2 regions of the Janthinobacterium sp. SUN118 genome follow, and region 1 is predicted to be linked to the other one. Evidence: predicted binding sites of a transcription regulator. Region 1 holds the regulator's gene; the other holds the start of a gene.
What was found. The regulator NrdR, encoded in region 1, represses ribonucleotide reductase genes. The targets are predictions, from matches to a motif close to CACNANATNTNGTG.

Region 1 (5,502 bases):
GCCAAACAGCAGGCGGTTGCGACAGGAAACGATGGCCAGTTGCGCCAGCGCAAACGGTGTCGCGGCCGCCACGCCCTCGCGCAAGACCTTGCGTGGGAAAAAGGCGGGATGGGCGAAAAAGTCGATGGCATCGTTGCCGTTCTGGCTGTCAGGCAGATAAGCGCGCTGCAGCACCGTCTTGCGCGCCTCGTCGATGACGCGGTCGCCGCCCGTCAGGGCATAGCGGACAATATCGAGCATGCTGGCGCTAGCCCAGTTGAGGAAGTTGCCGCTGAAACTATCGCCGCCACAGCCATGCTGCGCGTCGGCCGGCTTCAGGACAGAGAAGTAAGCGGTCGCTACGCGCAAGTCCGGCACGCTCACGCCATCCTTGCTGCGATACGGATAGCGGTAGCACATGCGCGCATGGAAGTAGCCGGCGTAGTCGCGCTGTGGCGCGTAGTCGCCTGCATGCGCGGCAGCGGCGGCAGCGTGCGTGAACGACAGGTTGAGCAGCAGATTCGGCGGCACGCGAGCGCCGTGCACGCCAACGTCGGCACGCTCCAGCGCCACCGTGGGCGTGGTGGCGCCAACGGCAACGCTGCAACATAGCCAGCACAGTGCCGCCAGCCAGGTCCGGCCAGCGCGCCGCAGCGCCAGCCAATGCCGATGCCGATGCGCGATCATGGCCCCGCTCCGGCTACCTGCTTGCGGTAATAGCTTTGCAGCACCACCTGCGTGCTGTCCTGCGCGCCAAAACCGATGGCCGTCACGCGGTACAGATAATTTCCGGTGGCGAGGCTGCCGATCACGGCCCCCGCCTCTTCGCCGGGCAGGTGAAACGGCAGCAACTCGATGATGTAGCGGGGCCGGCGAAATGGCAAAAAGCCCTGTCCCGTCTGCATGGCCGCGCCCGTAAACCGGCCATAGGGTACGGTGCGGTTCCCGTCGCTCCCGCTGGCCGCCTCGGCACCGCCCAGCGCCATGCTCAGCCACAGCGCCGGCGCGCCCTTTTCCGCCGGCAAGCACAAGCCCAGCTCGCCACCATCGCCGCAGCCGACAGTGAATCCCGCCGCGCTGCCCGGCGCGAACAGGCTGCTGCGTCCTGGCGCGCCGGGCAAGCCTTCGATATCGTTCTGCGCATCCATCAATGCCTCCTCCGCGGCCTGGAACGCGATATACCGGTCGCGCTCGCCGCGAGCCGCCTTTTCGCCCAGCAATGCCATCTGCGCCGCCGATATGCCCAGCAACAGGATCACGACCAGCAGGCACAGCACGTACACCAGGGTCGCCCCCCGCTGGAGGCAAACCGGTGAGCCGCAGCTGGCGCCAGCGCTGGCCATCGTGCCGCCTATGCCGGCCCGTTGCGCAGCAGGATGCTGGTCTGCAGCATGTGCCGCAGCCGGCCCCGCAAGGCGTCAGGCAGGGCTGAACGTGCGATGCGCACGCCCGTGTCGCTGGCGCCATGCGCCTCCGCATACGCGGCACCAAACAGGTCGAACTGCGCTGGCCCGGTCTTTTCCGCTTCGCCCGCCTCGCCATGCAGCAGCAGCGCCACGCGCACGCTGGCCACGCGCTTCCAGTGCGTGCGGCGGGCAAAGTCGCGCTGGCGTTCTGCCGCGCTGGCGCCCACCAGCAGCAGCGCCGCATCGTAAGCGTCGAGCGCGCTGGCCTTGACGAACTGGTTCGCCACGCCATCGGGCGGCGTATCCGTATCGAGGCCATACAGGACCTGGAAGGTGTCGACGCCACGGATGATGGCGTCGGCGCCCCAGCCGTTCGCGCCGCGGTACTTGCAGCGCAATTCTCCCTCGCCGTCGGCGCCCTGCGCCACATAAAAAATGCTCCAGCCCCGCTGCGCCTCCGTCTGCGCGGCGCCGACGCCAAAGCCGGCGCAATTGAGGACGGAGCCATCGCCGTTCTCTCCCATGCCGGCGCCGTAATAGCGCAAGGCCAGCACGTCGCTGCCATGCACGGCGGCCGGCAGCGGCTGGCTGATGCCCTCGCTGTTCTTGTCCAGGCTGTGCGCGTCGAGCCCGGCGATATTGGCGCTGTCATGCGCCGCGTGGGCGACCGGCGCGGCGCTGCTGTCCCAATTCACGTACGCCGTCTGGCGCACGGCCCTGGCGATGGCATCGAGCGCATAGCGGCCGTTGTCATCCAGGCGCGCGCTGGCGGACTGGTCGAAGTAACTGCCGCTGGCCGCCAGCAGCACGGTGCTGGCGGCCAGCATCAGCAAGGCACCCAGGGACAGGGCCACCAGCAATTCAACCAGGCTCATGCCGGCACGCCAGCGTCGTGCGGCATTCATGCGCCGCCTCCGCCCAGTTGCAATGCCAGCTTGGGCAGCGACTCGCCGGCCCCATTCACGGCAGGCTTGCCGTCGGGACGGCGGCCACGCCAGCCCAGCTTGATGACGATGGGCGCGCCCTTGCCGCCGCTGCAAGCCCAGTGCAAGCCTTGCGCGGCGCTGTCCCATGCCTGGGCGTCGCGGCAGATCAGCAGGCGCGCGCCGGGCAAGGCGACATGCAGCTGCTGTTTCCACTCGGCGATGTCGAATTGCGCCAGCTGTGCCGCGCCGCAGGCGGAGGCGCCAAAGCAGTCGGGCGCGCCGCCAGGCGGTTCGTCACCATCCGGCGCCGCTTCGTAAGCCAGGTTCAAATAGGGATTGTTGGCGTCGGGACCATGCAGGAGGCCGCCATTGGCGCGCATGCGCTCGGCCATGCCAGAAGCCAGCTGGGCGCCGGCCGACAGCAGCGCCGACTCATGGCGCGCGCGCAGGGAAGTCAGCTGCAATATGCTGGCGCCGAGCAAGCCCAGCGCCAGTAGCAGCAGCGACACCAGCACCTCGACCAGGCTGCTGCCGACCATCGTCGCCCTGCGGCGGCCTCCGTTGTCCATGAAGTGCTCCCTCGCGCAAAACGGACCGCAGGAACGGGCGGCCCAGCTACACGATAGGCGCGGTCAAAGACTCTGGTATGCGGCAGCGCAAACGATGTGGCAAAAAGGCGCGGCGCGAAGAAAAAAAGCTGCTGGAATTGATCAGACCGCTTGCCGGAAACGCCAGGCAAGCAGCAGCATCGCGCGCGGCATGGCCAGGTGGCGCCTACACGCGGCCGTGACGATGCGGCCATAGGGCGGCCAGCCCTGCAGGGTGCATCGAGTCTGGACGATGGACGAATGAGATGGTGCGACAGTGAGGCGACGAATCGCCGGACGGCAAGGCGCCGAAACGTCCGCCGCACGCCAGCCGCCAGCGCGCCGCGATCAGAGGCAAATCAGGGCTTGCGCGCCTGTCCCACTTCGGCGATCGCATCCTGGAACTCGGCCAGGTCTTCGAAATTCTTGTAGACGGAAGCGAAGCGGATGTAGGCGATCTTGTCGAGGCGCTTCAATTCCTGCATGACGAGTTCGCCGATATAGCCGGAATCGACTTCGCGCAAGCCGCTGGTCAGCAGTTTTTCCTGGATGGACGCGATGGCCGTGTCCACTGAGGCGGCCGCGACGGGGCGCTTGCGCAAGGCCAGCATCAAACTGCCGCGCAACTTATCCGCAGCGAACTCCGTCCGGCTGCCATTCTTTTTGACGACGGCCGGCATGATAAGTTCAATGCGCTCATAGGTGGTGAAGCGCTTGTCGCATTTGCTGCAGCGGCGGCGGCGCCGTATGGCATCCCATTCCTCCGATACGCGCGTATCGAGAACCTGGGTGTCGCCGTGCTGGCAAAATGGACATTTCATGTGGCGGATACAACTTTATAGTAGTGAATGACGGAAAATCGCCGCTCTTAAATTAAAGGGCGCCCGAATCACTCCGGGCGCCCATGGGCACAACGGAATGTGTCAGACAGAATCTTACTCTGTATGACACATTCTGGACAAATAATTATGCGGCGTAGACCGGGTGCGCGTCGGCCAGCACTTTCACGGCCGCTTTCACGCGCTCGATGGTGGCGGCGTCATGCGGATTGTCCAGCACGTCGGCGATCAGGTTGCCCACTTCTTCCGCTTGCGCTTCCTTGAAACCGCGCGTCGTCATCGCCGGGCTGCCCAGGCGGATGCCCGAGGTGACGAATGGCTTTTGCGGGTCGTTCGGGATGCCGTTCTTGTTGCAGGTGATGTGCGCGGAACCGAGGATGGCTTCGGCTTCCTTGCCCGTCAGGTTCTTGGCGCGCAGGTCGACCAGCATGACGTGCGATTCGGTGCCGCCGGAAACGATGCGCAGGCCGCGCTTGATCAGAGTTTTCGCCAGCACGTCGGCGTTCTTGATCACTTGCTTCTGGTAGTCGACGAATTCAGGGCTCAGCGCTTCCTTGAAGGCGACGGCCTTGCCGGCGATCACGTGCATCAGCGGGCCGCCCTGGATGCCGGGGAAGATGGCCGAGTTGATGGCTTTTTCGTGCTCGGCCTTCATCAGGATGATGCCGCCGCGCGGGCCGCGCAGCGATTTGTGCGTGGTCGAGGTGACGAAGTCGGCGAATGGCACCGGGTTCGGGTACAGGCCGGCGGCGATCAGGCCGGCGTAGTGGGCCATGTCGACCATGAAGTAGGCGCCCACTTCCTTGGCGATCTTGCTGAAACGCTCGAAGTCGATCTTTTTCGAGAATGCGGACGCGCCGGCGATGATCAGCTTGGGCTTGCGTTCGCGCGCCAGGCGTTCCATGGCCTCGTAGTCGATGTCTTCTTCCGCCGTCAAGCCGTAGGACACGACGTCGAACCATTTGCCGGACATGTTCAGCGGCATGCCGTGCGTCAGGTGGCCGCCTTCGGCCAGCGACATACCCATGATCAGGTCGCCTGGTTTCAGCATGGCGAAGAACACGCCCTGGTTCGCTTGCGAGCCCGAGTTCGGCTGCACGTTCGCGCATTCGGCGCCGAACAGCTGTTTCACGCGGTCGATCGCCAGTTGCTCGGCCACGTCGACGTATTCGCAGCCGCCGTAGTAGCGCTTGCCTGGATAGCCTTCGGCATACTTGTTCGTCAGTTGCGAACCTTGCGCTTCCATCACGGCTGGCGAGGTGTAGTTTTCCGACGCGATCAACTCGATGTGATCGTGCTGGCGCACGTTTTCTTTTTGAATGACGGCGAACAATTCAGGATCGACGTTGGCGAGGGTGTGATCTTTTGCAAACATGTAAAAACTCCAAGTATGAGGGTGCTTGTACTGGCAGGTTGGATCGAATGAGGGGAGCCGGCGTTAAGTGAATAACAACATTGGACAGGCAGCCTCTTCGTGCTTTTCCATAGTGGCTACCCAGGCGAACGGCTGATGAAAAATCTCACGTTTCCCGGTGGGTGTCCACCTTTCGCCGGTAAGCGGACCGCCACACTGTGGAGATCGCTTCGACTTTTCGCCAGTCACGTGAGACGTAATGGAAATCAAATTGTAAGTTAAGTGCTCAAATTGAGCAAGGAATGCAACGGTGCGGCTATAATCGCCGCGCGCCATGCAAGCCCGGGCACGCCGCAGCATCAACCGGGCCGCTACGCCAGTTCTTAAGCTGAACTTAAACCTGGCTGCGGC
Region 2 (5,502 bases), on a different contig from region 1:
CCTGCGCACCGACGCCGCTGACCAGGCCGCGCCGCGCGCGGTCGAAAATGGCGATGACCTGGTCCGTATGCATGGCTTGCGGGCTGAGGCGCGCGACGGACACGCCCATGGCGTGCATGGCGTCGAGTTCGCGCACCAGGTTGTAGACCAGCGCCGACTGTGTCTGCGTGCCGTTGAGCACGAGGAACGGCACTTCGTCGCGCGTGCGCAGCAGCAGGCCATCCGGTTCTTCCAGGCAGCTGTAGCCGCAATCGTCCTTCGGCAGGTTGCGGTTACGCGCCGTGAAGCAGCGCGCGGAAAACGCCAGCGGCATGCGGCCATAGGCAAAGACTTCCGTTTCCAGCCCTTCCGGTTTCTGGCGCTGCATCTCGGCCAGTGCTTCCTGGCCCATTTCCAGCGGCATCACCCAGCGCCGGGCGCCCAGGCGCGCCAGCAATTGCAGGCTGGGACCATTGAACAGGTTCAGGTGCGGGCCGGCGATGAAAGGCGCGCCCTTCGCCATGCAATGCACGGCGCCCATGTCGTTCGCCTCGACCGCATAGCGGCCATTGCCCGTGATGCGGCGCAGGGTCGCCAGTTCGGCGCCCGCCTCGATCAGCGCCTGCGTCGACAGCACCACTTCCTTGCCGGCTGCAGCCAGCATGTCGGCGATATCGAGCCAGTCGGCCAGGCGCAGTTCATGCCGGCGCGAGCACACGGTTTCGCCCAGGTAGACGATATCGACGGCGGTGCCGGCGATCTGCTGGTAAAACTCGAACACGGTGGCGCGCGGCCAGTAGTACAGCAAGGGGCCCAAAGAGAGTTTCAGCATGTTCATCCTTTATTTCCAGGAGCGGTGGTAAGCGCCCAACGTGTGCTGCTGGCCCTCGGCCAGCTTGTCCATGGCCGCCATCCAGCCCGGCTTGACGGCGTAGCGCGCATTGCCTTCGCGGCAGGCGTCGATCGCTTCGCGCCACACGCGCGTCACCTGCGCCACGTAGGCGGGGCTGCGCTGGCGCCCTTCGATCTTCACGGCGCGCACGCCCATGGCGATCAATTGCGGCAGCAGCGCCAGGGTATTCAGGCTGGCCGGCTCCTCGATCGCGTAATACTCTTCGTCGTTGACTTCGAAACGTCCCTTGCACAGGGTCGGGTAGCTGGCGTTCTCGCCCGGCGCGTAACGGTCGATCAGCACGCCGTTCAGGCGCGATTCCAGGCCGTTCGGCGTCTCCAGCCAGCGCACGGCCTTGGCCGGCGAGCACACGCCGTGGGTATTCGGCGCCTCGCCCGTCGCATACGAGGACAGCGCGCAGCGGCCCTCGACCATCACGCACAGGCTGCCGAAGCCGAAGACCTCGATCTCGACATCCGTCTTGGCGATCAATTGCTCGACCTGCGCCATCGACAGCACGCGCGGCAGCACGGCGCGGGCGATGCCGAAGTGTTCATGGTAAAAATTGATGGCCTCGTAATTGGTGGCCGACCCCTGCACGGACAGGTGCAGGCGCAGCTGCGGCTGGTGCTGGGCCGCATACGCCATCAGGCCCGGATCGGCGACGATCATGGCGTCGATGCCGGCCTGCGCGGCGCGGTCGATGGCGCTGCGCCATACGGCCCAGTTGTGCGGCTGCGGATAGGTATTCAAGGCCAGCAAGACCTTGCGTCCATACTGGTGGGCGTAGCGCACGCCCTCGGCGATGGCCTTCTCGTCGAAATTGAGGCCGGCGAAATTGCGCGCGTTGGTGGCGTCGCGAAAACCCAGGTACACGGTGTCGGCGCCATTGTCGACGGCCGCCTTCAGGGCGGGCAGGCTGCCGGCGGGACAGACCAGTTCCAGCGGTCCGGCCACGCGGGTGGCGGTGGTTGCTTCAAGCATCATGATATTCACATTCCTGTGTCGGCTCAGGGTGCAGACTATAGCCCCGCCCATGGCGCCCAGTCCTTGACCCAGGTGAAGGAATGCATGCATGGCCGGCACGCGCGCGAATTGCTTGACCTGGCTGTAAAATGCCCGTCCCGTTACCCGATTCCACCGACCGCCATGCCCCGCAAACCGCTGCTGATCTTCCTGCTGACCCTGTTCCTCACCGTGCTGCAGGTGCAGTGGGCGGCGCCGGCCGACGGCCTTGACGCCGAGACGCTGTCCATCCTGTCGCCCGAGGTGCTGGGCGCGTATCCGGGCGTGCTGCTGCTGTTCCTGCTGGCCGTCTTGGCGCGCCGCGCCATGTCCGTGCCGCGCCAGGCGGCCATCTGCACGGGCCTGCTGGCCGTCTACTGGCTGCTGGCGAACTACGTCACCTTCGACTTGCGCGTCGCCAGCTGGAGCACGTTCTCGCCGCTGGAAATCTGGGCGCACGTGCTGCCTGCCTCCCTCCTCAGCATCGCCGTCTGCGGCGCCGCCTGGTTCGGTCTGAGCTGCTTCATCCTGCGCCAGGGACGCGCGAAAAAGTAAACGGGGGCGCTTTTTTCACCTGCGTCAAGGATTTGACAGGCAACTGCACGCCCCCTTTGACGTCACTACATTTAGTGATTAATCTCCATGAAAACACCGCATGTTGTGTTTATTGGAGATTCCATGTCAACTACAGCACCAGCAAGAACAGCCCCCGGCCAGGTCGATGTCGCCGCGTCCGTCAATGAATATCTGGACCGGCGCGACTGGCGCGTCAACGCCAACGCCAACCAGGGTTATTCCCTGGGCGGCCTGATCCTCAACGTCTCGGGCAAGGTCATCGCCAACTACTGGCTCGACCAGGTGTACCCGCCGGCTGTGGGCGCGGCGCACCGCGAAGCGGCCCTGCACATCCACGACCTCGACATGCTGGCCGGCTATTGCGCCGGCTGGTCGCTGCGCACCCTGTTGCACGAAGGCTTGAATGGCGTGCCGGGCAAGATCGAATCGAGCCCGCCGAAGCATATGTCGAGCGCCATCGGCCAGATCGTCAACTTCCTCGGCACGCTGCAAAACGAATGGGCCGGCGCGCAGGCGTTCAGCTCCTTCGACACCTACATGGCGCCCTTCATCCGCAAGGACAGCCTGCGCTACGAGGACATGCGCCAGTACATGCAGGAGCTGATCTTCAACCTCAACGTGCCATCGCGCTGGGGCACGCAGACGCCGTTCACCAACCTCACCTTCGACTGGGTCTGCCCGGACGACCTGCGCGAGCAGATCCCCGTCATCGCCGGCCAGGAGATGGATTTCAGCTATGGCGAGCTGCAGGCCGAGATGGACATGATCAACCGCGCCTACATCGAGATCATGATGGCGGGCGACGCCAAGGGCCGCGTCTTCACGTTTCCCATCCCGACCTACAACATCACCGAGGACTTCGACTGGCATAGCGAGAACGCCGAACGCCTGTTCGAGATGACGGCCCGCTACGGCCTGCCCTACTTCCAGAATTTCATCAATTCGGAACTCAAGCCGAACATGATCCGCTCCATGTGCTGCCGATTGCAGCTGGACTTGCGCGAACTGCTGAAACGCGGCAACGGCCTGTTCGGCTCGGCCGAGCAGACCGGTTCCCTCGGCGTGGTGACGGTCAACTGCGCGCGCCTGGGCCATTTGTGGCGCGGCGACGAGAAAGCGCTGCTGGCGGACCTGGACCGCCTGCTGGAACTGGGCAAGACCAGCCTGGAAATCAAGCGCACCACCATCGAGGAACTGATGCAGCAAGGCCTGTTCCCCTACACGAAACGCTACCTGGGCACCCTGCGCAACCACTTTTCCACGCTGGGCGTGAACGGCATCAACGAGATGATCCGCAATTTCAGCGGCGACGCCTATGACATCACGGCGCCCGAAGGCCATGCGCTGGCCGTGCGCCTGCTCGACCACGTGCGCGCCCGCATGCTGGCATTCCAGGAAGAGACGGGGCATATGTACAACCTGGAAGCGACGCCGGCCGAGGGCACGACCTACCGCTTCGCCCGCGAAGACCGCAAGCGCTTCCCCGCCATCCTGCAGGCGGGCACGCCGGACAACCCCTATTACACGAATTCCTCGCAGCTGCCCGTCGGCCATACGGACGACCCGTTCGAGGCGCTGGAACTGCAGGACGCGCTGCAGCGCAAGTACACGGGCGGCACGGTGCTGCACCTGTACATGACGGAAGCGCTGTCGGACGCCAACGCCTGCCGCGAACTCGTGAAGCGCGCCCTGAGCCGCTTCTCGCTGCCCTACATCACGGTCACGCCCACGTTTTCCATCTGCCCGCGCCACGGCTACCTGGCCGGCAAGCACGAATTCTGTCCCACCTGCGACGCGGAGCTCATCGCCCGCAAGCAGGCCCACCCTGTTGCATCTCTTGAGGAAACGCCATGAACGCACGTCCCGACTTCACTCCCGCCATCACCCTCGTCGACAGCGAACGCCAGCGCTGCGAAATCTGGACCCGCGTGATGGGCTATCACCGTCCCGTCGCCTCGTTCAACATCGGCAAGCAGGGCGAATTCCACGAGCGCCAGTACTTTACGGAAACGGGCGCCCGGCTTGGCCAGCCCGCCTGCCATGGCGGCTGAACTGAAAGTGGGCGGCCTGACGCCCTTTTCCGCCAGCGACTATCCGGGCAAGCTGGCGGCCGTGGTCTTCGTGCAGGGCTGCCCGTGGCGCTGCGGCTATTGCCACAATCCGCACCTGCAGGCGCGCACGCCGGACGGCGCGATGCCCTGGCGCGACGTCCTGACCTGGCTGCGCCGCCGCGTGGGCCTGGTCGACGCCGTCGTCTTCAGCGGCGGCGAGGCCTGCATGGACCCGGCGCTGGGACGCGCCATCGGCGAGGTCAAGGCGCTGGGCTTCGGCATCGGCCTGCATACGGCCTGCATCTATCCGCAGCGCCTGACCGAGGTGCTGCCCCTGCTCGACTGGGTGGGCTTCGACATCAAGGCGCCGTTTGCCGACTATCGTCATGTGACCCGCGTCGCCGGCAGCGGCGATCCGGCGCGCGCCTGCCTGGACGCCATCCTGGCCAGCGGCGTCGCCTACGAATGCCGCACCACGGCCCACCCGGACCTGCTGCCCGATGAACAGCTGCTGGCCCTGGCCGCCACCCTGGCCGGCAAAGGCGTCAGCAACTACGTGCTGCAGCAGTTCCGCGCCGACGGCTGCCTCGATGCGGCGCTGGCCGGCCGCCCCCTGCACGGCTATCCGGCGGCGCAGACCCTGGCGCAACTGGGCGCCATGTTTCCCCGTTTTACATTCCGTAACCATGGCAATTGAGCCTGCAGCCACATAATTGCTGAAAGCCCCACAAAATTCCCCGTTCTGCAACGCTGAAATGCCCTGCTTGCTGTAATGTATCAACTGCGCCGCGCACCACGCGCGGCCCGTCTGATCCATCACACAGCACTACAGATAAGCGTCATCCATGAACGATTTCACCGCAGCCAGCCCAGGCACCCCCTCCACCCACGCCGACATCCTGTACGGTCCGCCGCGACCGGATTTGCTGCGCGAGGAAGTGCTGGCCGACCTGCTGGAAGCGACGGCGCGCCGCTGCCCGCAGCAAGTCGCCCTGATCG

Region 2: the regulator NrdR is predicted to act here: its motif matches at 2,495-2,508, upstream of O0880_RS22860 (ribonucleoside triphosphate reductase).

The regions. Positions count from the first base shown of each region.
Region 1 covers NZ_JAPUBV010000005.1:255,724-261,225, forward strand. The annotation lists gene O0880_RS25120 (PilC/PilY family type IV pilus protein) at 1-666, opposite strand, end outside; gene O0880_RS25125 (PilX N-terminal domain-containing pilus assembly protein) at 663-1,322, opposite strand; gene O0880_RS25130 (PilW family protein) at 1,331-2,290, opposite strand; gene pilV (type IV pilus modification protein PilV) at 2,287-2,880, opposite strand; gene nrdR (transcriptional regulator NrdR) at 3,258-3,719, opposite strand; gene glyA (serine hydroxymethyltransferase) at 3,865-5,112, opposite strand; ZMP/ZTP riboswitch at 5,224-5,350, opposite strand.
Region 2 covers NZ_JAPUBV010000004.1:226,045-231,546, forward strand. The annotation lists gene O0880_RS22845 (U32 family peptidase) at 1-811, opposite strand, end outside; gene O0880_RS22850 (peptidase U32 family protein) at 821-1,855, opposite strand; gene O0880_RS22855 (hypothetical protein) at 1,943-2,431, shown strand; gene O0880_RS22860 (ribonucleoside triphosphate reductase) at 2,555-4,306, shown strand; gene nrdD (anaerobic ribonucleoside-triphosphate reductase) at 4,303-4,503, shown strand; gene O0880_RS22870 (anaerobic ribonucleoside-triphosphate reductase activating protein) at 4,493-5,200, shown strand; gene O0880_RS22875 (Pls/PosA family non-ribosomal peptide synthetase) at 5,349-5,502, shown strand, end outside.